4 regions of the Aurantimonas sp. genome follow, and region 2 is predicted to be linked to each of the others. Evidence: riboswitches for the same ligand, from Rfam matches in the RefSeq annotation. Region 2 holds a riboswitch; each other region holds the start of a gene.
The links. A riboswitch is a leader RNA that binds a small molecule or an ion and turns the genes downstream of it on or off. The one in region 2 is predicted to bind thiamine pyrophosphate.
Positions count from the first base shown of each region.

Region 1: another riboswitch for thiamine pyrophosphate. It lies ahead of thiB (thiamine ABC transporter substrate binding subunit); the one in region 2 lies ahead of thiD (bifunctional hydroxymethylpyrimidine kinase/phosphomethylpyrimidine kinase).
Region 3: another riboswitch for thiamine pyrophosphate. It lies ahead of thiO (glycine oxidase ThiO); the one in region 2 lies ahead of thiD (bifunctional hydroxymethylpyrimidine kinase/phosphomethylpyrimidine kinase).
Region 4: another riboswitch for thiamine pyrophosphate. It lies ahead of thiC (phosphomethylpyrimidine synthase ThiC); the one in region 2 lies ahead of thiD (bifunctional hydroxymethylpyrimidine kinase/phosphomethylpyrimidine kinase).

Region 1 covers NZ_CAXPJM010000035.1:16,963-24,032, forward strand. Annotated here, with positions in the region: gene ACEQX1_RS13755 (hypothetical protein) at 1-230, shown strand, start outside; gene ACEQX1_RS13760 (hypothetical protein) at 336-518, opposite strand; gene ACEQX1_RS13765 (hypothetical protein) at 723-971, opposite strand; tRNA gene ACEQX1_RS13770 (tRNA-Arg) at 1,063-1,139, opposite strand; gene ACEQX1_RS13775 (thiamine diphosphokinase) at 1,216-1,857, opposite strand; TPP riboswitch at 2,070-2,166, shown strand; gene thiB (thiamine ABC transporter substrate binding subunit) at 2,217-3,251, shown strand; gene thiP (thiamine/thiamine pyrophosphate ABC transporter permease) at 3,282-4,910, shown strand; gene thiQ (thiamine ABC transporter ATP-binding protein) at 4,907-5,641, shown strand; gene ACEQX1_RS13795 (M48 family metalloprotease) at 5,857-7,070, shown strand, end outside.
Region 2 covers NZ_CAXPJM010000054.1:202,717-209,786, reverse strand. Annotated here, with positions in the region: gene ACEQX1_RS19195 (transglutaminase domain-containing protein) at 1-630, shown strand, start outside; gene ACEQX1_RS19190 (GGDEF domain-containing protein) at 744-1,910, shown strand; gene thiD (bifunctional hydroxymethylpyrimidine kinase/phosphomethylpyrimidine kinase) at 1,924-2,736, opposite strand; TPP riboswitch at 2,780-2,878, opposite strand; gene glgB (1,4-alpha-glucan branching protein GlgB) at 2,964-5,192, opposite strand; gene treS (maltose alpha-D-glucosyltransferase) at 5,189-7,070, opposite strand, start outside.
Region 3 covers NZ_CAXPJM010000034.1:28,361-35,430, reverse strand. Annotated here, with positions in the region: gene pnp (polyribonucleotide nucleotidyltransferase) at 1-516, shown strand, start outside; gene ACEQX1_RS13550 (hypothetical protein) at 621-917, opposite strand; gene ACEQX1_RS13545 (LysR substrate-binding domain-containing protein) at 1,024-1,917, shown strand; gene ACEQX1_RS13540 (DUF2937 family protein) at 2,042-2,554, shown strand; TPP riboswitch at 2,615-2,740, shown strand; gene thiO (glycine oxidase ThiO) at 2,891-3,868, shown strand; gene thiS (sulfur carrier protein ThiS) at 3,865-4,062, shown strand; gene ACEQX1_RS13525 (thiazole synthase) at 4,107-4,904, shown strand; gene ACEQX1_RS13520 (thiamine phosphate synthase) at 4,949-5,557, shown strand; gene fabI (enoyl-ACP reductase FabI) at 5,587-6,432, opposite strand; gene fabB (beta-ketoacyl-ACP synthase I) at 6,446-7,070, opposite strand, start outside.
Region 4 covers NZ_CAXPJM010000010.1:35,825-42,894, forward strand. Annotated here, with positions in the region: gene ACEQX1_RS05010 (N-acetyltransferase family protein) at 1-143, opposite strand, end outside; gene ACEQX1_RS05015 (polysaccharide deacetylase family protein) at 140-922, opposite strand; gene ACEQX1_RS05020 (hypothetical protein) at 998-1,174, opposite strand; gene thiC (phosphomethylpyrimidine synthase ThiC) at 1,283-3,091, opposite strand; TPP riboswitch at 3,213-3,340, opposite strand; gene ACEQX1_RS05030 (septal ring lytic transglycosylase RlpA family protein) at 3,655-4,044, opposite strand; gene ACEQX1_RS05035 (alkaline phosphatase D family protein) at 4,266-5,723, opposite strand; gene ACEQX1_RS05040 (cell wall hydrolase) at 5,901-6,743, opposite strand; gene ACEQX1_RS05045 (succinate dehydrogenase iron-sulfur subunit) at 6,856-7,070, opposite strand, start outside.

The sequences.
Region 1 (7,070 bases), on a different contig from region 2:
GCAATGGCAATGCGCTGCGGCCGGTGCCCTTCCACTTCGTTGACGACAAGACGCCGGACAGCTCCAAGCCCGTAAGCTGGTTCGGGATGCAGTATTTCGGGACGTGGGCATGGGACGTGTCCGCCTATCCCGAGACGCCCGCGGTGCAGATGAATATGGCCCATGTCTGCGGGGACCGCGTGGTGGACACGGTGCTTGGCCCGTTTGAGGTGCCGCCCCGACCGGCTTAGCCGGTTTACCCGTTTATGCGGAATCCCCGCTAAACCTGCTCAAATTCACTGCCGATATACCCAGCCCGCGCTGCCCTTGATTGGGTGGCGCGGGTTTTCTTGCGTCTAGGCCATGTCGCTCGGCGCGGTTCCACCCGCAGCCTCCAGCCGCTCCTCCAGTTCGCCGATGTAGGACTGGACTGCTCCGACCGGGCTGGTGCAGGACTTGTGCCGCTCAGGGACGGAAGCGCGCAGAAGCCGATCCCACTTCGCCAAGGTCTCTTCTGCGGTCTCTGCTCTCTCGCTCATCACCGTCTCCTATCCCATCTTCAACGCCGCATAGAGCAGGACCCCGACGACCAGCACGAAGCCAACCCACTCCCAGCGCTGATTGTATCGGATCCTCATCTGGCCCTCACCGGAAAATCTCGGCGACGATAAACCATGATCCCGGCCACAGCGCGAGGGTGACGACGAGGCCAAGGGCGACCCAGAGATATGGCACGAGGCGGGTCATCGCCCCGGCACCTTCGCCTGCACGATCATCACGATGTCTCGGCTGCCGCACCCGGAGCACTTCACCGGCGCACTCCACTGGATGAAGACCTGGGCGCGGCCCCAACGCCGTATGGCCTCATCCAGATCAAGGCCGAGCTTCCGATTGCAGGCGTTGCAGTACCACGCCAACCCCATCTCCTGGTCGGCCAATTTCCCCAGGGTGTCGACCTTGTTCTGGTCGGCAAGTGGGCTGTCGGCCACCATCGCCACGCTCCCGGCCGCGGGCCTGTCGCAACGCCTTCGCAACGAGTTCGCAACGCATCACCAGGCTCGACTATCAAGATGTTGAAAAGTCTGGTGATCCCGACTGGATTCGAACCAGTGACCCTCAGATTAGGAATCTGATGCTCTATCCTGCTGAGCTACGGGACCGACCGCGCGCAACCTAGTCGAAGGCGCAGGGTTCGCCAAGTCTGCTTGCGTCGCTCTCGCGCCGCGGGGTTGCGGATCATCGCACCTTGGGATCGGCCTGGGCGACGAGCAGCGCCGTGCCTTGGCGGATCGTCACGGCGATCGGCCCCAGCGCTTCGTTCGACTGTGTGAGGATCGAGTGGAATGGCAGGTCGACACCGTCGAGCGGCCATTTCGCGCCGGAGATCGTCAAGCCGGAAAGATCGGAGAATTTCAGGATCGAGAACTGCGTGCCGGGGGCAAGATCGAAGGAGCGACGGTCCGGTCCAAGCGGCCAGGCGCGTTCGATCCCGTCGAACAACTCCACGCCGACGCCGCGGGCGGCATAGCGCAGGGCCAGGATCAGGTGTGCGAAGGCGTGGTCGCTGCGCGGGCCGCCGAGCGCACCGACCAGAAGGACGCCGGTCGCGCCACGCGTCAGCGCCGCCTCGATGGCGATCTCGCCGTCGGTCATCGCCTTGTCGCGGGGATAGGGTTCGCGGGGCAGGCTGGTCAGTTCGATCGCCGGCCGCGGCGGGCTGGAATCGAAATCGCCGACCCAGAGTTCCGGCGTCACCTGCAGCTCAGCGGCATGACGCAGGCCGTCATCCGCGGCGATGACCCGCGTGCCCTTCACCGCATCGATCAGCGCAGGGGTCGGGGCGATATGGCCGGCAAGGAGAATGGAAAAGCGCGACATCGCGGCTCGCCTACAGCATCGGGCCGCAAACGCCAATCGGCTGCCGCGACATTGCTTTTGGATCGCCGGCGAGGGTATGGCCTGCCTGCCGCGCCGGCGCGCAGCCTGGCGGTCCGACGCGAGAGCTCGACGTAGGTGCAACGGCAGAGATGCCCCTTGCTCAAGAGGCGCGGCCGCCCTTGCCGGCAAGCGGTGTGACCTCTAAGTCTTCCCATGCTCACACGGGGTGCCTTCGGGCTGAGAGGCGCATGCCGACCCGTCGAACCTGATCCGGCTCATACCGGCGGAGGGATGCGGGCGTCGGCGGGTGTCTCGCGGATGCTTTCGTTTCGAAGGCCGCCGTATCGAAAGGCACCACCATGGCCCGACCTGTCTCCTCCTCGCCTCTGTCCATTCGCCATCTCGGCGTTTGCGCGGCCGCCCTTCTGGCCGGTGCGAGCAGCGCGGTCGCCCAGGCCGACAAGCCGGTGCTCACCGTCTATACCTATGAGAGTTTCACGCCCGAATGGGGGCCGGGCCCGAAGATCGAGGCGGGCTTTGAAGAGGTGTGCGCCTGCGACCTGCAGTTCGTCGGTCTCGAAGACGGCGTCGCGATCCTCAATCGTCTCAAGCTCGAAGGGCCCTCGACCCAAGCCGATATAGTCCTCGGCCTGACCACCGATCTCATCCCAGAGGCCAAGGCGACCGGCATGTTCGCGCCGAGCGGGGCGGATCTCTCGGGGCTCGACGTGCCGACCGGCTTCTCGGACGACATCTTCGTCCCCTACGACTATTCCTATCTCGCCTTCGTCTACGACAGCGAGGCGATTGCCGAACCACCGGCGAGCCTCGACGATCTGGTCAATGGCGATCCCGAGGTGAAGATCGCCATCGAGGACGCGCGGACCTCGACGCCCGGCCTCGGCATGATGCTGTGGATGAAGAAGATCTATGGCGACGAGGCCGCTGCCAAATGGGAGCAGCTGTCGAAGCGCATCCTGACCGTGACGCCGGGCTGGAGCGAGGCCTATGGCCTGTTCACCAGCGGCGAGGTGCCGATGGTTCTCAGCTACACGACATCGCCCGCCTACCACATGATCGAGGAAGACACCGACCGCTATCAGGCCGCGGCCTTCGCGGAGGGCCACTACCTGCAGATCGAGGTGGCGGCAATGCTGAAGACGACCGAGACAGCCGAACTGGCGACGCGCTTCCTCGACTACATGCTGACCGCCGAGGTGCAGTCGCTGATCCCCACCACCAACTGGACGTTGCCGGTCGCGGACGGCATCGATCTGCCGGAGGCGTTCGGCCGCCTGGTGCAGGTGGACACGCCCCTGATGATCGATCCGGAAACGGTGGCGGCGAACCGCAAGGCGTGGACGCAGGAATGGCTCGAAGCGATCGGCCGCTGACGATCGAGCGCGCGTCCCGGTGAGGCATTCATGACCGGTGCTGCGGATCGTGCCTGGCGGATCGGCCTCGGCCTCGGCGCTGCCGGCATCCTCGTGGGCTTCCTGGCCGGCGCCTTCGTCGTGCTTATCCTTGCGACGGGCGCCTCGCCAGATTTCCGGGCGGTGGCCGGCGATCGCTATCTCCTCGGGGTCGTCCTGTTCACGCTCGAGCAGGCGGTGCTATCGACGCTCCTGTCGGTGGCAGGGGCCATCCCCCTGGCGCTGACCCTGCATCGTGCCCGCTTTCCCGGTCGCCGTGCAGTGCTGCGCCTGTTCCTCCTGCCGCAGGTGTTGCCCGTGCTGGTCGGCGCGCTGGCGATCCTCACCATCTGGGGTCGCAACGGCCTCGTCTCGGACGCTCTTGCGACGATCGGACTGGCGCGGCTCGACATCTATGGTCTCTCGGGCATCCTGATCGCCCACGTCTTCTTCAACCTGCCGCTGGCCGCCCGGCTGATGCTGGCCGGGCTCGACCGCGTGCCGGCCGAGAGCTGGAAGCTCGCCGGGCAATTGTCGCTGAGCCCGCTGGCCACGTTCCGGCTTGTCGAATGGCCGGCCCTGCGCGGTGCGCTGCCGGCGGCCGCGAGCCTGATCTTCATGCTCTGCGTCACCAGCTTCACTCTGGTTCTGGTTCTGGGCGGCGGACCCGGCGCCACGACGCTGGAAGTCGCGATCTACCAATCGCTGCGCTACGACTTCGATCCCGGCCGTGCGATCACGCTGTCGCTCGTCCAGATCGGCCTGACGGCGATCGTCCTGTGGCTGGCGACCCGGCTTGGCGGCGATGTCGCCGCCGGTTTCGGCCTGGGCGGCCGTGCGCTGCGCTACGATCGCCGCAGTCCTGCCCGGGCCGTGCTGGACGCGCTCGTGCTGCTCCTCGGCATCGGCTTCGTCCTGGCGCCATTCGTCGCCGTGGTGGTGCACGGCCTGGAAGCGGACCTGGCGCGGTTGCTGGCCGATCCAGCGGTCCATCGTGCCGCGATCACCAGCATTGTCATCGCGACGGCTGCCGCGCTTCTTGCGATGACCGTCTCGCTGGCCATCGTCCTCGCCACCGAGGCGCTGCGCAACGCGCCGGCGGACCGGCTGACCCGACGCAGGCAGGCGCTTGGCAACGGTTTGGAGACGACGGCCAGTCTCGTGCTCGTCGTTCCCCCCATCGTGGTCGGGGCCGGCTGGTTCCTGGCGCTGCGGCAGGTCACCGACGTCTTTGCCGCCGCGCCCTATGTCGTGGTTGCCACCAACGCGGCGATGGCCGTGCCTTTCATCGTGCGCATCGTCGGGCCGGCGCTGGCGGCAGCCAACCAGGCGACCGGCCGGCTGGCCGACAGCCTCGGCCTTGCAGGCCTGTCGCGGCTGCGGGTCGTGGACTGGCCGGTCCTGCGCGCGCCTGTCGCGCTCGGCTTTGCCTTCGCGCTGGCGATCTCGCTCGGCGATCTCGGCGCCATCGCCCTGTTCGGCAGCCAGGACCTGGTCACCTTGCCCTATCTCCTGCTGCAACGCATGGGCAGCTATCGCACGGCCGACGCGGCCGGACTGGCGCTGCTCCTCGGCATCCTGTGCCTGTCACTGATGGCGCTGGCCGAGCGCGGTCTTGCACGAAGGGACCATCCGGCATGAAGAAGGCCCTCGTCCTCGACGATGTCCGCTTTGCCCATGGCGGCAGCGAGATGCGCTTCGATCTTGCGGTGGAGGCCGGCGAATGGCTAGCGGTCATCGGTCCGAGCGGTGCCGGCAAGTCGACGCTGCTCGACCTCGTCGCGGGATTCGCTGCGCCCTCCGCCGGCACGATCGCCATCGACGGACGCGCGATGGCGGGTGTCGCGCCGGCGGAACGCCCGCTTAGCATCGTCTTCCAGGACAACAATCTGTTTCCCCATCTCGACGTCTTCCGCAATGTCGCCCTCGGCATCGCCCCCGATCTCCGGGTGGCTGCTGCCGATAGACGCCGCGTCGAGGCGGCTCTGGACGCGGTCGGGCTGGCGGGCTTCGGAAAGCGGCGTCCGGCCGAGATGTCGGGCGGCGAAAGGCAACGCGTGGCCCTGGCGCGGGTCTTCCTGCGGGATCGGCCGCTTCTCCTTCTCGACGAGCCCTTCGCCGCACTTGGCCCTGCTCTTCGCCGCGAGATGCTGGCGATCCTGACCGAATTGCGGGTAGGGCGCGCGGATCCGCCGGCGATCGTCATGGTCACGCACCATCCCGAGGATGCTGTCGGCCACGCCGACCGGACGGCATTTCTGGACGCCGGCGAGATCGCGGCGATCGGGCCGACGCGTACTTTGTTGGCCGGAGACGGCGATCCGCGGGTGGCACGCTATCTCGGCACTCTGGCGCCCGGGGAACGACCTTGACCCCGACCGACAAGAGACCGGCCGGCTAACTTCGCGACTGACGTATTTCCGGCGGATTTTACCGATAGCGGACAGGGGAAGGCACGAGGCAAAGCGGCGGCGCTTTTTCGTAATCTGTTGCTGATCGATCCTAACCCGTGTGACAGCGGTTCGGATAAGCCTTGAGTCTCGGGAAGCGAAGCGGTTCTGTGGGGGCGACGATCGCAGCGATGGCAATGAACTCCGGTCCTGGTCGTGCGGGACGCCTTGTGCGCCGCATGATCGGCGGTGTCGCGCTCGGCGCGTTGCTGGCGACCGGCGCCTGCACCACGATCGAAGCGGGGCTGGATGGGCTATCGCCCGCCAGCAGCAGCGTGCAGGCGGGATATGCCGCGACGCGTCGTCCGATCACCTTCGAGAACGTCCAGCGCAGCGATCCGCAATCGGTCATCGGACGCTCCCAGCACCCCAAGATCCTGGCGGCCTATGGCGGCGCCTATTCCGATCCCAAGCTGGAGCGGACGCTGGCCACCATCGTCGGCAAACTGGCTGCCCAGACCGACGATCCGAACCGCGCCTATCGCATCACCATCCTGAACTCGCCCAACGTCAACGCCTTCGCGCTGCCGGGCGGCTACGTTTACATCACCCGTGGTCTCGTGGCGCTGGCCAATGACTCGGCCGAGGTGGCTGCAGTGATCGGCCACGAGATGGCGCATATCACCGCCAATCACGGCATCGAGCGCCAGCAGCGCGAGCAGGCCGCCGAGATCGCCAGCCGGGTCGTCAGCGAAGTGCTGGCGGGCGAGCCGGCCGGGCAGGTCGCCCTGGCGCGCGGCAAGCTGAGCCTTGCCCAGTTCTCGCGTCAGCAGGAGCTGCAGGCCGACATTCTCGGCATTCGCCACATCGCCAAGGCCGGTTTCGATCCGTTCGCCGCAGCGCGCTTCCTGCAGGCGATGGATTCCTATGCCAAGATCCGCACGGCGTTCCAGGCCGGCGATCCCGAGCTGGACTTCCTCGCCTCGCATCCGTCGGCGCCGCAGCGCATCGATCTCGCCAACCGCCATGCGCGCGAATACGGCCAGCCGGGTACGGGGACGACCGATCGCGACCGCTATCTGGCGGGCATCGACGGCATGCTGTTCGGCGATTCCGCCGTCGAGGGATATGTCCGCGAGCAGCGATTCTATCATCCCGGGCTCGGCATCACCTTCGAAGTGCCGAAGGGCTTCGTCATCGACAACACCGCCGAGGCCGTGCTGGCGAGCGGCCCCAACGACACAGCGATCCGGTTCGATGGCGTCGCGCTGCCCAAGACCACCGGCCTCGTTGACTACGTCAACAGCGGCTGGATCGGCGGGCTCGACCCGTCGAGCATTCGCGCCTTCAAGATCGGCAATCTCGACGCGGTGTCGGCCCGGGCCGAGGGCGGTGAATATGTCTTCGACGT
Region 2 (7,070 bases):
CTGGCGGCAACGCCGACGGCCGATGCCATCTCCGATGCCGCGATCACCTGGCGCGGCAGCGATGCGCTGTCGCCGATCCATTTTCTCGGCCGCAGTCGCCGCATCGTGCCGGCCAGCGACATCACCGCCTATGCCGCTTCGAGCCTCGACGAAGCGCCGCAGGCGGGCCCGGGCGTGCTCGCGCTGGCGCGGCGCATCCAGGACGACTTCGCCTACGAGCCCGGCGCGACGGACGTGCGCACCGGCGTCGCCGAAGCCTTTGCGCGCCGCCGCGGGGTCTGCCAGGACTTTGCGCATGTGATGGTGGCGGGCCTGCGCGGCGCCGGCATTCCCGCGGCCTATGTCAGCGGCTTCCTGCGCACCGAGCCGCCGCCGGGGCAGCCGCGCCTCGAAGGCGCCGATTCCATGCATGCCTGGGCCGCCGCGTGGCTCGGCCCGGATGCCGGCTGGGTCGGGTTCGACCCGACCAACGGCGTCGCGGTGGAACGGGGCCACATCATCGTGGCGATGGGCCGCGACTATGACGATGTCGCCCCGGTCGCGGGTGTCGTCGTGACCGCGGGCCACCAGCAGACCTCGCATGCTGTCGACGTGGTCCCGCTGGAAGACGCCACCGCCGCGAGCGACTGAGGCTCATTGCGGACTCATCGTTGCAAGTCGTAACGAAGCGTCGACATCTTTCGCGCTAGTATCCCTACGTCATCTTCGTTTTTCCCGGGCACATGCAGATCCATACCCCCACGATGCTCCTTGTCCTGAGCGCGCTCTGTCTCAGCGCCAGCCTCTGCCATCTGGTCGAATGGCGGAATCTGCGCGAGACGGCGTTGCTGTACTGGAGCGCCGGCATGGGTCTGATCGCGCTGGCTGCGGCTACGGCGCCGCTGCGGGTGTTCGAATTCTATGCGGTGGCCATCGGCGGGGCCAATGCGCTGCTGCTCGCAGGCTACGCGCTGCTCTATGTCGGCTTCGCCCGGTTCTGCGATGTGAAAACCAGCCTCTGGTGGTATGCCGGGCCGGTCGTCTGGCTGCTGTTCTACGGGCTGTCCCCGGCGGCAGAGAGCGTCGAGGCCCGGGTCGCCGTGATCTCGACCATCGCCGCCTTCTATTCGCTGGCCATCGCGCTGACCCTGCTCAACCCGACGGCCCGCAGCGGGCCGGCGCTGATCCTCTGCGCGGCCTTCGGTGCGCATGGTCTGTTCTGCGCCCTGCGCGTGGTGCTGGTTGGGCTGCCAGCCGCCATAGCTGACCAGCAATTGATGACCGGCTTCCTGTTCACGCTGGTGATGACCCAGGCCATCCTGATGATCGGCGTCAGCACCTATCTCGTCATTGCCATGGTGCGCGGGCGGCATGAGCAGTCCCTGCGCCGCCTGTCGGAAACCGACTTCCTGACCGGCATCGACAACCGCCGAGCCTTCACGACCAAGGCGACCGCGCTTCTCAACGACGCCGATGCCGGCGACGTCGCCCTCCTCCTGTTTGATCTCGACCGCTTCAAGAAGATCAACGACGATCACGGGCATGGCTGCGGCGACGAGGTCATCAAGCTCTTCGTCGACAGCACCGCCGACCATCTGCGTCCGACCGACGTCTTCGCCCGGCTTGGAGGCGAGGAGTTCGCCGCCCTCGTCCGGCGCCGCGACAAGCACGAGCCGGCGGTCATCGCCAGGGCGATCGTGCGCGGATTTGCCAACCAGGCCCGCACGGTTGGCGGTCGGTCCATCGCGGCCACCGTCAGTGCCGGCGTGGCCACCAATGAGGCAAACCGCGACCTGAACGGCCTGCTGACGGCCGCCGACCAGGCGCTCTACCGGGCAAAATCCATGGGCCGCGACCGCGTCGAGGCCGTCGCGGTGGACGTCCCGGAGGATGGACCGCCCGCGGACGACACCCTGCTGCAGGTCTCCTGAGCCGAGCGCCTAGCTACCAGTGACCGTGGAAATGGTGCGTCGGACCGTGCCCCGATCCGACGTCCAGCCGGTCCGCCGCGCCGATGGCACCCGCGACATAGGCCTTGGCGATCCTCACCGCCGCGAACGCGTCGCCGGTCAGCGCGAGCTGCGCCGCCAGCGCCGAGGACAGGGTGCAGCCGGTGCCGTGGGTGTTGCGGGTTTGAACACGTGCGCCCTCGAACCATTCGCGCTGCGTTGCCGTCACCAGGAGGTCCGGGCTGTCGTCGCCGCTCAGATGGCCGCCCTTCAACAGCGCCGAGCCGCAGCCCAGCGCCTGCAGGCGGGTCGCGGTCGCCTCCATTTCGTCCCGGTCGGTGGCTTCCGCCGCATCCAGCAGCACGGCCGCCTCCGGCAGGTTCGGCGTGATCATGTCGGCAAGGGGCACGAGTTCGCTGCGTAACGCCGCCACGGCCTCCTCGGCCAGCAGGCGGTCGCCGCCCTTGGCGACCATGACCGGGTCGAGAACGACGTTCCGCGCCTTGTGTCGTTTCAGCGCATCCGCGACGGCATGGGCGATGTCGGCTGTGGCGATCATGCCGATCTTCACCGCATCGACGCGGATATCGGCAAAGACCGCATCGATCTGGCGGGTGACGAAATCGGGCGAGACCAGCTCGACGCCGCTGACGCCCCGGGTGTTCTGGGCGGTCAGCGCGGTGATGACGGCCATGCCGTAGACGCCGTTCGCCGCGAAGGTCTTCAGATCGGCCTGGATGCCGGCCCCGCCGGAGGGGTCCGAGCCGGCGATCGAGAGAACGTTGCGGATGGTGGACTGGCTTGGCATCGCGGTCGGCTCCTGGCCGACGACGAGCCCGACGGAGCATGTGAGAGACCCCGCCGCGACTCCCTCCGCCGGCATTATCCGGGTCAGGTTCGAAGGGTGCATCTCAGCCCGCCGTTTCCGGCAGGCGCCCCCGTCACGCATTCGGTTCTACGCGGTCGCCGCCCTCATGTCAGCAGCGTCCGCGACGGGACGGCGGCAAGTGGGCCGCCGTCCAGCCTTCCGGCGGCTCAGCCTTCCTGCACCAGGACGATGGTGCCGAGCGGCGGCAGCGACAGGGGGATCGAGTAGGGCCGGCCGTGCACCGACACCTCTTCGGCGTCCTTGCCGCCCATATTGCCGACATTGGAGCCACCATAGATCTCCGAATCGGTGTTCAGGCGCTCGACCCAGCGGCCGGGCAGCGGCACGCCGATGCGGTATTCATGGCGCGGCACCGGCGTGAAGTTCGACACGATCAGCACCGGGTTGCCGGCGCGGTCCTTGCGCATGAAGGCGATGACGCTCTGCTCGACATTCGACGTGTCGACCCATTCGAAGCCGGCCGGATCGCAGTCGAGTTCGTAGAGCGCCGGGATCTCGCGATACATGGTGTTGAGATCGCGCACGAGGCGCCGCATGCCCTCGTGACCGGGCTGCTCCAGGAGATGCCAGTCGAGGGAGCGGTCGTGGTTCCACTCGCCGACCTGGCCGAACTCGCCGCCCATGAAGATCAGCTTCTTGCCGGGATGGGTCCACATGAAGCCGAAATAGGCCCGCAGATTGGCGAATTTCTGCCACTCGTCACCCGGCATCTTGCCGAGCAGCGAGCCCTTTCCGTAGACCACCTCGTCATGGCTGAGCGGCAGGACGAAGTTCTCCGAATAGGCGTAGACCATGCCGAAGGTCATGTGGTGGTGGTGGTAGCGCCGGTTGATCGGGTCTTCCTGCATGTAATGCAGGGTGTCGTGCATCCAGCCCATGTTCCACTTGAAGTGGAAGCCGAGGCCGCCAGCGAAGGTCGGGCGTGACACGTCCGGGAAGGCGGTCGATTCCTCGGCGTGGGTCGTCGCCTTGGGGTAGTACTCGCCGACCCGCTCGTTGGTGTCCTTGAGGAACGCCATGGCCTCGAGATTCTCGCGCCCGCCATGGATGTTGGGCTCCCATTCGCCGTGCTCCCGCGAATAGTCGAGATACAGCATCGAGGCGACCGCATCGACGCGCAGGCCGTCGATGTGGAAGCGGTCGAGCCAGTAGAGACCGTTGGCGACCAGGAAGTTCTCCACTTCCGGCCGGCCGTAATCGTAGATCAGCGTGTTCCAGTCCTTGTGGAAGCCGCGGCGCGGATCGGGATGCTCGTAGAGCGCGGTGCCGTCGAACTGGCCGAGACCGTGGGTGTCGGTCGGGAAATGGCCCGGAACCCAGTCGAGGAGCACCCCGATGCCGGCCTGATGCAGCGCATCGACGAGGCGTGCGAAGCCCGCGGGCGATCCGAAGCGCGAGGTCGGCGCGTAGAGGCCGATCGGCTGGTAGCCCCAGGACCCGTAGAAGGGATGCTCGGAGACCGGCAGCAACTCGACATGGGTGAAGCCCATGTCGCGCACATAGGGCACCAGCTCGGCAGCCAGTTCGTCATAGTCGAGATAGGCGTTGTCGGGACCCCGCCGCCAGGACCCCAGATGCACCTCGTAGATCGAGATCGGCTTCTCGCGATCCTGCCAGTCGGCCGCATGGGCCTGGAACTCGTCGTCCTTCCATTCGTGCTCGACGAGGCCATCGACGATGGAGCCGGTCGACGGCGCCATCTCCTGCAGGAAGCCGACCGGATCGGTCTTCAGCGGCAGAAGGTTTCCGTCGGCGCCAATGATCTCGTATTTGTAGACCTCGCCGCGGCCGACGGCGGGGATGAACAATTCCCACACGCCGCACTCATGGCGCTTGCGCATGACATGGCGGCGGCCATCCCAGGAATTGAAATTGCCGACCACGGACACGCGCCGGGCGGCCGGCGCCAGCACCGCGAAGGCCGTGCCCTCGACGCCGTCCATGATTGTCGGATGGGCGCCGAGCTTCTCATAGAGGCGGTAGTGATTGCCTTCCGCCAGGAGATAGACGTCCTGCTCGCCCAGCACCGTGCCGAAGCGATAGGTGTCCTCTTCCTGCCAGCGTTCGCCGCCATGGGTGAACTGCAGGCGATAGGCGTCGTCCGGTTTCAGGCCGGACACGTAGCCCGAATGGAAGCCGTCGGCACCGCCCGCTTCCAGCTCGCCCAGGAGCTTGCCCGCCGTGTCCACGACCGCGGCCGTCTCGGCACCCGGCCGGAAGACGCGCACGATGGTGCCGCCGTCGGCCTTGCGCGGTCCGAGCACGCCGAAGGGATCGCCGTGGATGCCGCGGCCGATGGCATCGATCTGATGCGCGTCGGCGCGATGATCGGTCGAAGCGGCCGCTCCGCGCGATGAGGAACTCGTCAGCGTCATTTCAAAACCTGTCGTTTCTCGAGGAGCGCCACGATTCCCCGCAGCGGGATCGACAGCCATGCGGGACGCATCGTCGCTTCGTAGCGCAGTTCATAGAAAGCCTTCTGGAGCACGAAGAGATCCAGCAACTGCCCGGTCGCCGGGTCGGCAAGCGACATGCCGGAGGCCTCGCTCCAGCGCGCAAGGAAGGTCTCGGTGACCTCGTCGCGCCAGCTCTCGGCCATTTCGCGCAGCCGCTCGACGGTGCCCTCGTCGGCGGGGCCCGCCTTGTCGCGAGCGGAGAAGGCGGCGTAGTCGAAGGAACGGATCATGCCGGCCACGTCCCGCAGCGGCGAGGATTTGCGCCGCCGCTCTTCCAGATCGCGGCCCGGCTCGCCCTCGAAATCGAGGATCGCCACGTCGTTCTTGGCGACCAGAACCTGGCCCAGATGGTAGTCGCCGTGGATCCGGGTCCGGTGCGAATTGACCGTCAGCTTCATGAAGCCGTCGAACCAGGTCAGGATGTCCTTCTCGGCCCCGAGCAGGCGATCGACGTCCAGACCGATGCCGTCGCCGGCATTGTCGCGCATGCGGCGCAGCACGGTCAGCGCATCCGTCGCCTCGCGCTTGGCTTCGGCCAGCATCTCCGCCAGCGACGCCGTGTCTATCGGCTCCGGATCGAAGGCCGGATCGCCGGTGACCGTCGCCAGCGCCGCGTGCATCTCGCCGGTCCGCGTGCCCAGCACATCGCCGACATCGATCTGGATGGCGAGCTTAAGATCGCTCATCGGCGCGATCTCGGCACCGTCTTCCGTGGCCGGCTCGTTGGAATAGGCGTGGTCGCGCAGATAGCGCGCCAGCGCATCGGTCACGACCGTCCAGGCGTCGCCCTGGTTGCGGACCTGTTCGAACAGGGCCGCGATCGCCGTGCGGCTGCCGTCCTCGCGCACCAGTTCGATCGAGCCGAGCAGCGCGGGCGCGGCCTCGAAATTGGTCTTCTCGGTGAGGAAGCGCGTGATCTCGAGTTCCGGCTGCACGCCGTCGCGCAGGCGGCGATAGAACTTCAGGATCGCCTCGTCACCGACAAGGACGGAGGTGTTGGACTGCTCGCCGGCGATCGCATGGATCTGTTCCGGCTCGACGAGCAACGCCCTGGCCAGCCCGTCGCGTTCGGTCTCCGACGCGGCAACGTGCAGGGACGCACCGCCGAGATCGATATCGACACCGGCCGCGATCAGCGAGACGACGAGCTTGGCGAGATCCGGGTCCCGCGTGCCGTCGACGACGGCACCGATGCGCGGACCCTGCCGGATCTTGGTCAGGGTGTAAGGCAGCAGCGGCGCTTGCGAGCTCAGATTCTCTTCGCCCCATTTGGCGCTGAGCGGCATGAAGTAGCGGTGCTGGCCGTCCTCCGCCTCGACGACGATCTCGTTGAAGAGATGGCGGCGGGAGTTCGGCGTCGGCGGCCCAAGCACTTCCAGCGAGACGCTGCGCTGCCCTTCCGCCTTGGCGGCGAACCAGCGCTGGCCGCCGACGAATTCCGGCAGCACCGATTCCAGTTCATGCTGATTGCGCGCATTGATCGTGCCCTTCAGGTCGCCGGAGACGACGAGGGTCGAGAAGGCGGGCAGCGGCGTCGGCTCGGGCGCCCTCGTCGCCGTCGCGGCGAGGTCGAACCAGAAGAAGCCGAAGGCCGGCAGGGTCAGCATGTAGGTGCCGGTGCCAATCTGCGGGAAGGTGGACAGGCCGAGCATCTCCACCGGCATGGCGCCGGCGAAATCGGCGAGTTCCAGCTCAACCGCCTGCGCCGAGGACGAGAGATTGGCGACGCACAGGATGCGCTCGTCGCCATATTCGCGCAGATAGGCGAGAATCTTGCGGTTCGACGGATAGAGGAAC
Region 3 (7,070 bases), on a different contig from region 2:
GGCCAGGCGCTGTCGGAAAGCCGCGCCGAGCTGGGCGAGTTCGCCCCGCGCATCGAGGTCATGCAGATCCCGACCGACAAGATCCGCGACGTCATCGGCGCCGGCGGCAAGATCATCCGAGAGATCGTCGAGAAGACCGGCGCCAAGATCAACATCGAGGATGACGGCACGGTGAAGATCGCATCGTCCTCCGGCAAGGAGATCGAGGCGGCCAAGAAGTGGATCCACTCGATCGTGGCCGAGCCGGAAGTCGGCGAAGTCTACGAGGGTACGGTCGTCAAGACCGTCGAGTTCGGCGCCTTCGTGAACTTCTTCGGTTCGCGTGACGGTCTCGTCCACATCTCGCAGCTCGCCGCCGATCGCGTCGCCAAGACGACCGACATCGTCAAGGAAGGCGACAAGGTCTGGGTCAAGCTGATGGGCTTCGACGAGCGCGGCAAGGTTCGCCTGTCGATGAAGGTCGTCGACCAGGAGACCGGCCAGGAGATCAAGAAGGGCGAGGAAGACGCCGCCTGATCAGGCCGTCTCTTCGCTGACAGAATGAAAGGCGCGTCCCTCGGGGCGCGCCTTTTTCGTTGGGGTAAGGGTCGCGACCTTCGGACCCGATCGGTGCCTACGCGTCAGGCGGACCGCCGGTTCCGCTGCCGCGACGAACGCTCCTGCAGCCGGGCGATCGCCTCGAGCGCGTCGACGGCGAGCGGCAGCCGCGCGACCTCCTCGACCTGCGGGCGGGTCAGGCCGGTGACGTCTTCCAGGATGTGGTCGTCGACGCGCAGAAGGGTGTTGAAGGCGTCGCGGCAAAGCCGCTGCCGGCGCTTCTCCACCGTCCAGTTATGCAGCCATCCCACGAGGCCGGGCTGACTGTGGTGTGCTTCGTCGAGCCGGATGGGCTGGGGCAGGGCCGAATGGTGCAGCATGAGAACCTCCAATTGCCGATGGGCAAAATGTGAGGGTTTCTCATTGATGAGACAAACGAGAAGGGGTAAGCTTAGCGGCAAGTTTCGCTAACAGGAGGCTCCGCCTGTGCTGACGCCGAATCTGCCCAATCTCGACATGGACCTCGCCCGCACGATGGTGGCGATCGCCGACACCGGCAATTTCTCGCGCGCCGCGGAGCGGGTGCATCGCAGCGCCTCGGCGATCAGCCTGCAGGTGAAGAAGCTGGAGGACATGGTCGGCCGCGACCTGTTCCGCCGCGATGCCCGCAGCGTGGCGCTGACCGCTGATGGCGAGATCTTCCTCGGCTATGCCCGCCGCCTCCTGAAGCTGAACGACGAGGCCTTCTCGCGCTTCCTGTCGCCCTGCTGCGAGGGCAGCGTGCGGCTGGGCGTGCCCAATGACAACGGCGTCGTCGCCATGCCGGAAATCCTCCGGCGCTTCGCCAGGACCCATCCCAAGGTCGAGGTGGAGGTGCGGCTGGACCGCACCGAGGAATTGCGGCGGCGCTGCTGGTCCGGGGAGCTCGATCTCGCCGTCTACAGTCACGATGAACGCCTCGATGGGCCGGACTACATCCATTCTGAGCCGCTGGTCTGGGTGGGCGCGCGCGGCGGCCTCGCCGTCGCCGAGACGCCGCTGCCGCTCGCCCTTGCCGATGCCGGCTGTGCCTGGCGCGGCATGGCTCTGGCGGCGCTGGACGCCCGCGATATCGACTACCGCGTCGCCTATACCAGCGAGTTCTGCACCGGCCAGCTTGCGGCCGTCGCCGCCGACCTCGCCATCGCGCCGCTGCCAATCAGCGTCGTGTCGGACGACATCGTGCAACTGGGCGCCGAGCGCGGCCTGCCGCCGCTGGGCAATTACCGCATGACGCTGGCGCGCCGCGACGGCGCTGGCCCGGTCGCCGATGCGCTGGCCGCCCATGTGACCGCCAGCTTCTGCGCCATCGCCGAACGCGGCACCCGGCTGTTCGCCTGACGGGCGCGGGGACTGGTATGATCAGGCAGCAGGCGTATCCTGGCCGGGGCGCGACGTCTGAGGCGGTGCCGGCGGTCGGTCTGTCCGACCGGTGCGCCGGGGAGCCTTGAGGAAGGATGAGGGAATGCCGGGGCTGATCATCCGCGTCGTGGCGGCGCTGTTTCTCGGGCTCGTCTCCAGCCAGTCGCTGGAATTCACCCAGCAATATCTGCAGCGCCTCGGCGGCGCCGTCGACGAATTGCGCAAGGTCGTGGAGCGTTTCGACGCCAGTGCGGCGGCCTCCGACCTGTCGCGCAGCGAGGCGGTGGCGCGGTTGCGCGAGAATCGCGACGCCTTCGTCGCGCGCCAGGGCGCGGACGCCGAGCAGACCATCGCCCGGTATGACGCGGTGGAGCGGCGCTATCGCAGCGTCGCCGAATCGGCGCCCCTGTTCCGGCCCTTCGTCGCGGCGGGCGACCCGGACTGGGAGATCGCCGAGCGGGCCGCAGCCGACTATCGCCCGGCCCTGCCGATCACCGTCGAGGGGCTGCTCCTGGCGGTCGTGGGTTTCGCCCTCGGCTGGGCGATCGGGGCCGGTGGCCATGGCGCCGCGCGCATGCGCCGGCGTCGCCGCGAGCGTCGGCTGGCGTCGAGCTGAGCCGGCGACCGCGATCTTGGCGCGGCGGCGTTGACAGGGCCGCCCGGGAAGCACAGATTCCGTCCATCCAAGGGGAGTTCCGGCAGGGAACTGAGAGGCCACCGGCCGCGGAAAGGCGTGAACGCGTGGCGACCCTTCGAACCTGATCCGGTTGAGACCGGCGGAGGGATGGAATGCGGTGGCCCCTGGCCTGCGGTTTGCCGCAGGCGAGCGCCGCGCCGCCGATCTTTCCCCTGCCCATCAGCCGGATCTCCGAGACGCGTCGAGGAGGACCGAGACAATGGCCGACCGGGTCGCCTGTTCGCACGACGCCTGCCGCATCGGCGGGGCCTGACCATGCGGGTTGCCGTCATCGGGGCCGGCGTTGCCGGGCTTGTCGCTGCGCTGGAACTCGCCGAGCGGGGCGCCGACGTCGCGCTGTACGAGGCGGCGCCCGAACTGGGCGTGGCCGCGGCGTCGTGGCTGGCCGGCGGCATGCTGGCGCCGCGCTGTGAGGCCGAGAGCGCCGATCCGGCCATCGTGGCGCCGGGTCTGGCGGGGATCGACTGGTGGTCGCGCCATGTGCCGGACGTCGCGCGCCACGGCACGCTGGTGCTGGCACCCTGGCGCGACCGCGCGGACCTTGCCCGCTTCGCCCGCCGCACGCGCGGCCATGAGCGGCTCGACGCCGAGCGGATCGCCGCGCTGGAGCCCGATCTCGCCGGCCGCTTCGGCGAGGGCCTGTTCTTTGCCGAGGAAGCCCATCTCGATCCGCGCTGCACGCTGGAGGCGCTGGCGGAACGGCTGCGCGAGCGTGGCGTGGCGCTGCATTTCGGCCGGCGCGTTACGGCCGCCGATCTCGACCATGATCGCATCGTCGATGCGCGCGGCATTGCGGCGCGACCGGAGCTGCCGCGACTGCGGGCTGTGCGCGGCGAGATGGTGCTGCTGCGCACCAACGAGGTCTCGCTGTCGCGGCCGGTGCGGCTGCTGCATCCGCGCTCGCCCATCTATGTCGTGCCGCGCGCCCACGGGTTGTTCATGGTGGGCGCGACCATGCTGGAAAGCGACGACGATCGCGGCATCACCCTGCGCGGCACCGTCGAGCTGCTGAACGCCGCCTATGCGCTGCATCCGGCCTTCGCCGAGGCCGAGCTGGTGGAGACCGGCGCCGGCCTGCGGCCCTCCTATGCCGACAATCTGCCAAAGGTGACGCGGAGCGGCCGGGTGGTCAGCCTGAACGGGCTGTACCGCCACGGCTTCCTGCTGTCGCCCGCCATGGCGGCGGAGGCCGCCGCCGAAATCTTCGCAGAGACGCTGAAGGACGCATCATGAGAATTTCCGTCAATGGCGAGGAGCGCAGCGTCGAGGCCGCCACCCTCGACCGGGCGCTCGTCGAACTGGGTTACGAGGGCGCCGTGGTCGCCACGGCGCTGAACCGCGACTTCGTGCCGAAGACCGAACGCGGGACGGTGCGCCTCGCCGAGGGCGACGCCATCGAGATCATCGCCCCGATGAAGGGAGGCTGAGCATGGACACGATCGACACCGATACGGCGCGCGCCGTGACCGGCATGGACATCTATGGCCGCCGCATCGCCTCGCGGCTGATGCTCGGCACCTCGCTCTATCCTTCGCCGCAGATGATGACCGATGCGATCAAGGCGTCCGGGGCCGGTATCGTCACCGTCTCGCTGCGCCGCGAATCCGGCGAGGCGCGGGCCGGCCAGGCCTTCTGGGAGCTGATCCGCGGCCTCGGCCTCGACATCCTGCCCAACACGGCCGGCTGTCATTCGGCCCGCGAGGCGGTGACGACGGCGCAGATGGCCCGCGAGATCTTCGGCACCGACTGGATCAAGCTGGAGGTGGTGCGCGACGCCGAGACCCTGCAGCCCGACGTGTTCGGGCTGGTGGAGGCGGCGCGTATTCTGGCCGGCGAGGGCTTCAAGGTGCTGCCCTATACGGTGGAGGATCTGTCGGTGGCCGACCGGCTGGTCGAGGCCGGCTGCCGGGTGCTGATGCCCTGGGGCGCGCCGATCGGCTCGGGGCTCGGCCTGAACAACCGCTACGGCCTGCGCCAGCTCAGGGCGCATTTTCCCGACGTGACGCTGGTGGTCGATGCCGGGCTCGGCCTGCCGTCGCAGGCCGCCGCCGCCATGGAGCTCGGCTATGACGGCGTGCTCCTCAACACGGCGGTCGCCAAGGCCGGCGATCCGGTGGCGATGGCGCGGGGCTTTGCCCTGGCGGTTGAAGCCGGAAGGCTGGCCTTCGAGGCGGACCCGATGGCGCCGCGCGACATGGCTGCGCCCTCGACCCCGATGCTGGGGCAGGCAATGCTCGGCGATGTCGGCGGACCGGGAGATTCGCGATGAGCCGGGCCGAGGAAGGTGGGGTCGCAGAGCGGACGGGGACGAGGCTGCGGCTCGATCCGTTCTACCTGATCGTCGACGATGCCGAGATGGCCGCGCGGCTGGTGCCGGTCGGGGTGAAGCTCCTGCAATTGCGCGCCAAGGACATGGACACCGCACGGCTGCGCCGGGAGATCCGCCGCACGCGCGATGTCTGCGCCGCCCATGGCTGCCTGCTGGTGATCAACGATTTCTGGCGGCTGGCGATCGAGGAGGGCTGCGATGTCGTCCATCTGGGGCAGGAGGACCTCGCCGATGCGGACCGCGCGGCGATCCGGGCCGCCGGCCTGAAGCTCGGCGTCAGCACCCATGACAGCGCCGAACTCGCCGTGGCGCTGGCCGCAGAGCCCGATTACGTCGCGCTGGGGCCGGTCTGGCAGACCAAGCTGAAGGTGATGAAATGGGCGCCGCAGACGCCCGAGCGCCTCGGCGTCTGGCGCCAGCGCATCGGCGATCTGCCGCTGGTGGCGATCGGCGGCATCACCGTGGAGCGGCTGCCGCAGGTCTTCGCGCAGGGGGCCGACAGCGCCGCGGTGGTCACCGACGTCACCCGGGCCGAGGACCCGGAAGCGCGGGCGCGCGAATGGCTCGCGGCGACCGCGCCCTACCGGCGATAGGCTTTGAGGCAGTGAGTGGGGGAGGGCGGCTACTTGCCGCCGCTCTCGTCCTCGCCCTCGACCACCGCCTTGCGGTGTTCCTGGGCCTTCAGCTCTTCGAGCGAGGGCATCGACATGATGTTGTAGCCCGAATCCACGTAGTGGATCTCGCCGGTGACGCCGTTGGACAGCTCCGACATCAGGTAGAGAACCGCGCCGCCGACTTCCTCGATCGAGGTGTTGCGGCGCATCGGCGCGTTGCGGCGCTGGAAGTTGAACATCAGCCGGGCGTCGGAGACGCCGGCGCCGGCCAGCGTGCGCACCGGTCCGGCTGACACGCTGTTCACCCGGATGTTGCGCGGCCCGAAATCGGCGGCGAGATAGCGCACCGAGGCTTCGAGCGCGGCCTTGGCGACGCCCATGACGTTGTAGTTCGGCATGACCCGCACGGCGCCGCCGTAGCTCATGGTCACCATCGAGCCGCCATTGGTCATGATCTCCGCGGCGCGCTTCGCGACCTCCGTGAAGGAGAAGCAGGAGATCAGCATGGTGCGGGTGAAGTTCTCCCGCGTCGTGTCGGCGTAGAGGCCCTTCAGCTCGCTCTTGTCGGAGAACGCGATGGCGTGGAGGACGAAGTCGATCGTGCCCCATTCTTCCTTCAGCGTCGCGAAGACCTGGTCGAGCGATTCGGTGTCCTCGACGTCGCAGGGGATGACGAGCTTGCTGCCGATCTCCTCGGCAAGCGGGCGCACGCGCCGTCCGAAGGCCTCGCCCTGATAGGTCAGCGCGATCTCCGCGCCCTGGGCCGCCAGCGCCTTGGCTGCGCCCCATGCGATGGAATTGTGGTTCGCGACGCCCATGATGAGCCCGCGTTTGCCTTTCATCAGATCGGTCATGTGCCCTTCAACCTCAATCCGTCACGCGTTGGAAGGCGAGGCAGGCATTGGTGCCACCGAAGCCGAAGGAGTTCGACAGGACCCGGTCGATCTTCGCATTGTCGACCCGCTCGCGCAGGATCGGCATGCCCTCGAACTCGGGATCGAGTTCGTCGATATGGGCGCTCTTGGCGAGGAAGCCGTGCTTCATCATCAGGAGCGAGTAGATCGCCTCGTGAACGCCGGTGGCGCCCTGGCTGTGGCCGGTCAGCGACTTGGTGCCGGAGATCGGCGGGATGTTGTCGCCGAAGACCTCGCGGATCGCCTGGACCTCCATGCGGTCACCGACCGGGGTCGAGGTGGCATGGGGGTTGATGTAGTCGATCGGGCCGTCGAGATGGCCGATCGCCTGGCGCATGCAGCGCACCGCGCCCTCGCCCGACGGGGCGACCATGTCGGCGCCGTCGGAGGTGGCGCCGTAGCCGACCAGCTCGGCGACGATATTGGCGCCGCGCGCCTTGGCCCGCTCGTATTCCTCCAGCACCAGGACACCGGCGCCGCCGGCGATGACGAAGCCGTCGCGGGCATTGTCATAGGCGCGCGAGGCGATCTCCGGACGGTCGTTGAAGTCCGAGGACAGGGCGCCCATCGCGTCGAAC
Region 4 (7,070 bases), on a different contig from region 2:
CGCTCGACCCCCTCCGGCCGCCAGGGATAGTCGAGCAGCCGGGCCCAGCGCTCGCGCGGAATCTTCGCGTTCATGCGGGTGTGCAGGAGTTCGACCACCGCGGCGATGTCGCCGGCGCGCGCCGGCCGCACGGTCGCGCTCATCGGACCAGTTCGTCCGTCGGTGCGCCGGCGAACAACGCCCCCGCATCGCGCCATTGGATCGCCGGATGGGCGGCGAAAAGGGCCAGCAATTCGTCGAGAAACGCCCAGGTCTCGGCGTCGTGGACGAGATGGTGGGTGAGGATGCCGAAGGGCTCGGCTGGATCGCTGCGGCCGAGCCGCCGGTCGGCGAGGCGCTCGGCGGCCAGCCGGACCAGCTTGTCGTGCCCGGCGAAACGGGCGCCGCCCTTCCAGGTGAGAAGATCGAGATGGGCGTTCACATGCCGGCAGGCCGCCTGTGGCGACACGGTCTGGCGCGGCCCGAACACCGAGATGCCGGCATAGCCCATGGCCGGCAATGCCTCGGCCACCGCCGGCTCGATCCGGTTCCAGGGCGGCACCATCACCGGCACGAAACGGTCGCCGAACGCCGCTGCCAGACGCCTGCGCCCCTCGTCGAACTCCACCAGCACCTCGGCCAGAGGCCGGTCGCCGCCGCATTCCACGGCGCGCCCGCCGGTCGCGGCCTGGTTCCTGTGCGCGTGGCCATGCTGGAGAACGGTGAGGAGCGGATCGCCGCGATGGGCGATCAGGCTGTCCGCCAGCCCAGCGGGAATGACCGCCAGCGCCAGCGGTGCCGCATGGCGGTGCGCAGCGGCAATTAGCGCCTCGAGCGCTGGCGTCGCGGCCATCGCGTCGTCGTCCCGCCACCACATGTCGATCCGCCGGCCGGCATCGTGCCAGGCGTCGAGTTCGCTCAGAAGATCGTCAGCGTTGCGCATGGCGCGGCTTTAGCGGCGATCGGGCGCGCGGGCAATTGCGGCGCGGCACGACCGATCGGCCGGAGCAGGAGACGGTCAGTCTCTTTCTTCGTCTTCCTCGGCGTCCTGTTCGTCGTCCGGAATATCGGTGCCGATCAGCCGCTCGTCGGGCTCTTTGCCGGCAAAGGAGTTGTCGGTGCGCTGCAGCGCATTGTCGAGGACGCCGCCATCGGCGGGCTTTTGATCGTGTCTGGGAGCCTTCGGATCGGCCATTGCGCGTCCTCCTGATGCAGTCGAACGCCTAACCACCAAAATGCCCCCCCCGTTCCACTTGGGGGGCATAGGAGGCGGCAGCGCGCCGCCGCCTCCGCTTCGCTGGCCCTACTCGGCCGGCACGTCGCCGGCAGGCATGTAGAGATCGCCGCCCTCGCGATATTTCTGCGCCATCTTCTCCATGCCCTCCTTCTGCGCCTCGGCGCGGATGTCGTGGGAGATCTTCATGGAGCAGAATTTCGGGCCGCACATGGAGCAGAAATGCGCCACCTTGTGCGCCTCCTTGGGCAGCGTCTGGTCGTGGAAGGAGCGCGCCGTCTCCGGGTCGAGGGAGAGGTTGAACTGGTCCTCCCAGCGAAACTCGAAGCGCGCCCGGCTCAGGGCGTCGTCGCGCAGCTGCGCCGCCGGATGGCCCTTGGCGAGATCTGCGGCATGGGCCGCGATCTTGTAGGTGACGACGCCGACCTTCACGTCGTCGCGGTCCGGCAGGCCCAGATGCTCCTTCGGCGTAACGTAGCAGAGCATCGCCGTGCCGAACCAGCCGATCATCGCCGCACCGATGCCCGATGTGATGTGGTCGTAGCCCGGCGCGATATCGGTGACCAAGGGTCCGAGCGTGTAGAACGGCGCCTCGCCGCAGACCCGCATCTGGCGGTCGACATTCTCCTTCACCTTGTGCATCGGCACATGGCCCGGCCCCTCGATCATCACCTGGCAGCCCTTGGCCCAGGCGATCTTCGTGAGCTCGCCCAGCGTGTCGAGCTCGGCGAACTGTGCCGCGTCGTTGGCATCGGCGATCGAGCCGGGGCGCAGGCCGTCGCCCATGGAGAAGGACACGTCATAGGCCCGGCAGATATCAGCGATCTCCTCGAAATGCTCGTAGAGAAAGCTCTCGCGGTGGTGGTGCAGGCACCACTTCGCCATGATCGAGCCGCCGCGCGACACGATGCCCGTCGTCCGGTCCACCGTCAGCGGAATATGCGACAGCCGCACCCCGGCATGGATGGTGAAATAGTCGACCCCCTGCTCGGCCTGCTCGATCAGCGTGTCGCGGAACACCTCCCAGGTCAGGTCCTCGGCGATGCCGTTCACCTTCTCCAGCGCCTGGTAGATCGGCACCGTGCCGATCGGCACCGGCGCATTGCGGATGATCCAGTCGCGGATGTTGTGGATGTTGCGGCCGGTGGACAGGTCCATCACCGTGTCGGCGCCCCAGCGGATCGCCCAGACCATCTTCTCCACTTCCTCGGCCATCGAGGAGGTGACGGCGGAATTGCCGATATTGGCGTTGATCTTGACCAGGAAGTTGCGGCCGATCGCCATCGGCTCGACTTCCGGATGGTTGATGTTGGCCGGGATGATCGCACGCCCGGAGGCGACCTCGTCGCGCACCCATTCCGGGGTGATGAAATCCGGGATCGCCGCCGAATACGGCTCGCCGTCGCGCTCCAGCGCGCGCTTGGCCTCGGCCCGGCCGAGATTCTCGCGGATCGCGACGAACTCCATCTCGGCGGTGACGATGCCGGCGCGGGCATATTCGTACTGGGTCACGGCGCGCCCGCCCGTCGCCCGGCGCGGGGCGTTGCGAACCGGAAATTCCGGCGTCAGCTTCTCAGCCGGCAGATTGCCGTTGTCCTCGGGCTGCACCGCGCGGCCCTCGTAGAACTCGGTGTCGCCGCGGGCCGCGATCCAGCTCTCGCGGATGCGCGGCAGGCCCTTGGCGATGTCGGTCTCGATCTGGCTGTCGGTATAGGGGCCAGACGGATCATAGACGATGACGTCGGGCTCGCCCGCGGTCGGGTGCACGGTGATTGCGCGCATCGGCACGCGGATATCGGGAAAGGCCGTTCCGGCCAGGTAGATCTTGCGGGAGGCCGGCAGCGGGCCGGCGGTGACGGTGGGTGTCACGGCATTCATCTTGGTTCTCCAGTCGCGCTCGCGTCGGAGATCCAGTTCTGCTTTCGGTGATCGAAAACTCTCGTCGGCCTGTCGGATCGCCCCTGTCGTCGGGGGATTGGCCCGCATTGCGGGCCGGAGAGGTCGGCGGCTTTCCCATCCCTACGCCAGTATGAACTGGATCAGGTTCGTAGGGTCGCCGCGCGCTTCGCCGATGATCGGCGGCCGTCGGCCTCTCAGTTCCTTGCCGGAACTCCCCTTGGACGAGCGGACGGTAGCAGCCCCCGTGGGGGTGTCAACAGCGGTTGCAGCCGTCGTCGGACAAGACCGGCGCGACGACGCGAAGAGACCGAGAGCGGGAAGACGGGAAGCAGGATTGGCTGCGCCGATCGGGACATCGCGGCGGCAACGCAAGCGATGCGCCGCGGGCCGGGACGGCCGGGAGGTGGTCAGGGGCAAAGCCCAAGCCAGAGGCCCGCGATGGGTGTCGCGGGCGGTCCGCGGCGCGAGCGGCGCCGTCGGACGAGATGTGTGTCACATGCGGGCGGCCAGCGCCCCGTCATGCGGCCGGCAGAGCCGAGACCCTAGAGGATGTCGAGGCTGACCTTGGCGGTGCCCGAATGGATCATGCCGATCTTCGAGGCCGCGGCGCGCGACAGGTCGATGATCCGGCCGCCATGATACGGGCCGCGGTCGTTGATGCGCACGACGACGGACTTGCCGTTGCGACGGTTGGTGACGCGCACCTTGGTGCCGAAGGGCAGCGTCTTGTGAGCCGCCGTCATAGAATTCATGTTGAAGCTTTCGCCGTTCGCCGTGCGGCGACCATGAAAGCGCTTTCCGTAATAAGAGGCGGAACCCGAGGCCGCGGACTTCGTTTCGGCTACGACCGGAGTGATTGCGGCGGAGTACGAACCGACCATCGTTCCGGCGAAAAGCGCGGCCGCGAGAGCGGCCTTCGGCAGAAACTTCATTCTTGGCATGTCCTTGAGATGCGACGTTTGCGACGCCGCCTCCTTCGTCAATTCCTGTGACGAGAAAAAGGACGGACTCTGGCAGCAATAGGGTCTTTCTACGACAGCGGAACTTTTCGGGCCCTGGCGTATCGTCCTGAACCCAAACGAAGAATTTCCGTCCGAGCCCTGTGCTGAATGCGACAGCGATGTCGCATTCGCGCCGATGCCGCCTCAACCGGTCAGACCGCGAGCGGCGGGGTGCGGCCGCTGTCCTCCAGTTCCCATTCGGCCTGCCAGTCCATGCCGTCCTGCGACAGGACAAGGTAGTTGCGCTCGCTCGTATAGGTCGCGCTGCGGGACGGCAGCGGCCGCAAGCGGATCTTCCGGCCGCGCAGCGGGCTCTCGCCGACCCGCGCGAGAAGGCCGAGCGCAAACGGATAGGCCGGCCCGGGCGCGGGGTGGGAAATGCCGGACGCGACGAGCTGGTGCATCACACTCCCGTTCAGAAGCCGCATCTCGCCGCGCGTCGCCAGGTGGATTTCGCCGGAAACGACCACGAGCCCGCCGACGGCTCGCTCGGCGCGATCGGCCAGGCATTGCAGGCAGCGGATCCATTCGCGCCGATGCGCCCGGCTCTGCCACTGGTCGCGCAGATCGTCCGACAGCTTGGCGACCCGCGGCACGATGCCGGCGACGAGCTCGGCCCAGCTCAGCCGCGGCCCGAGCACCGGCACGCTGGACATGAGCACGATCCGGTCCGGCTCCGGCGTCGACTCCAAGGCCGTCTCGAAGCTCTTCCATCCGACCGGCCCCATCACCCGGTCGGGACGGCGTTCGCTGCGCAGGTCCGGCGCGAGGATCGTCAGGCCCGGATAGCGCACCGCGACGCCCAGGCTGCGCGCCTGCCGGTCCAGCGCGATCGCCGGCAGATCCGCCTCGTCCGCCGCCAGCTGGAAGATCAGGAACATCTCGCGCGCCGCCTCGAACAGGCCGCGCCCGACGGGACTGTCCAGAAGCGCTGCCGGATGGCTGCCCCAGCCGTCGATGATGTCATGGTCGTCCCACATCGACACGGACGGCACATGGGCCGACATCGCCCCCATGGCGGGCCGGGCGAAGCTGATCAGATAGCGCTCGAAATAGAAGCGCCGGATCGCCGCCCGGGCCGCGTCGGTCAGCGGCACGGTGCCGCGCTCGTCGGGCTTCAGCCTGGTCCAGCGCTGCACATCCGGATGACAGGCGAGGACGTCGTCGGCATAGAGCTGGTCGCCGCCCTGCAGCATCAGGGAAAAGGGCGCGCGGCCGTGCTCGGCGGTGAGCCGGGTCCACATGGCGTCGCGCTCGGCGATGTCGCGCGTGAGATCCCCATTCTCCTGGCCGTTGCAGGAGACATAGGCGATGCGCGCCGCGCCGCCCTCGGGGCTGACGACGGCATAGTCGGTCTCGTCGATGCGGTAGGAGCTGGTGGTGCCGGCCGGCAGCGAGAAATCGTAGCGCCAGACCGTGCGGCCGAACCTCGTGGCCAGCGCTATCGGCTGCGTCGCCTCGCCCGCGGCGAACAGGTCGGGCGCCGCGGCCGCTTCGTCCAGGACAAGGATCGCAGCGAGATGGTCGCGCCGGCCATCGCCGCCGCGTGCATAGAGGATCGGGCCGATCCGGTCCGGAAGCGGATCGGCGGCGGAAACGGTCTCGGTCATCGGCTCCTGCCGGCTTGGCTGTGACCGATGCCCGTCCCGGCTTCGGTCTCGCCCCGCCATATAGGAAGCCATGGCTGCCATGCCGACCGCAATGCTGCCATCACGCGGGCCGGACGATCGGACGCCGGCGGAATCGACAGGGCTTGCGGCCTCCGCAGAGCCCCGCGCCGGCCGAACTCAGTCGGTGGTGGTCTGGACGCCGGGCAACGCCTGCATGCGGGCGTCGAGCGTGGCCGTATCGGCGGCATCCGGGGTCGGCGCGGCGGCGTCCGCCGCACGAACGCGTCCGCCCTTGCCGCTGTCGGCGCGGGCCGGTTGTTCGGTCAGCCCCTGCCAGAGCGTGAGGAAGGGATTGGCCTCGTTACCGGTAGTCTTGCGCGGCGCCATGGCGGTGGCCGTCGCGAGACCGGCCGGGGCGGACGTGTCCGGTTCCGGGCTCGGCGCGACGGCGGCGGTGCGGACCTCGTCGATGGCCGCGGCGGCACCCTGCTTGCGGACCTCCGCCTGGGACGCCATGCGGAAGCCGGCGCTGCGCTGGTCGCGGGAGATCTTCTGGTAGAAGGCGTTGCCGCCGGCAATCACCTTGTAGTGCATGTTGCCGTAGCCGAAGCTCAGGCCCGCCGTGTGGAAGAACTTGGCGTCACCCACCTGGGCATGGCGCTTGCCGGACAGCACCTCATGGGCGGTCTGCATCGCCAGTTCCTTGCCGGCCCCCATGTCGCGGGTCATCACGCCGGGCGCGAACTGCTTGGGCTGGGCGACCACGTCGCAGACGGAATCGGGATAGCTCGGCGAGCCGACGCGGTTCATCACCACGGTGCCGACGGCGAGCATGCCCTCGCGGCTGGAGCGGTTGGATTCGAAGAACATCGCCCGGGCGAGGCATTCCTGGCTCGGACCGTAGCTGAGGGGTGACACCACCTCCTCGATCTCCGGTGCGCCGACACAGCCGGACAGGACGGCAGCGGACAGAAGGGTGGCAAGGGCCGGCAGACGGCCGCGGATCGACAACGTGCTCATGGCGCTGTCGTGGTCACGAAATGTGTCGGCAAACGGGGCGGCGTGTCCGGGAATGACACCGGCAAGCGATTCCGCCGGCCGGTGTTGCCGAATCGCCGCGCCTGCCGCCGGGTCAGACCCGGCGTTCGATCATCATCTTGCGGATCTCGGCGATCGCCTTGGCCGGGTTCAGTCCCTTCGGGCAGGACTGGGTGCAGTTCATGATGGTGTGGCAGCGATAGAGCTTGAACGGATCTTCCAGATCGTCGAGCCGCTCGCCGGTCGCCTCGTCGCGGGAATCGATCAGCCAGCGATAGGCCTGCAGCAACACGGCCGGGCCGAGATAGC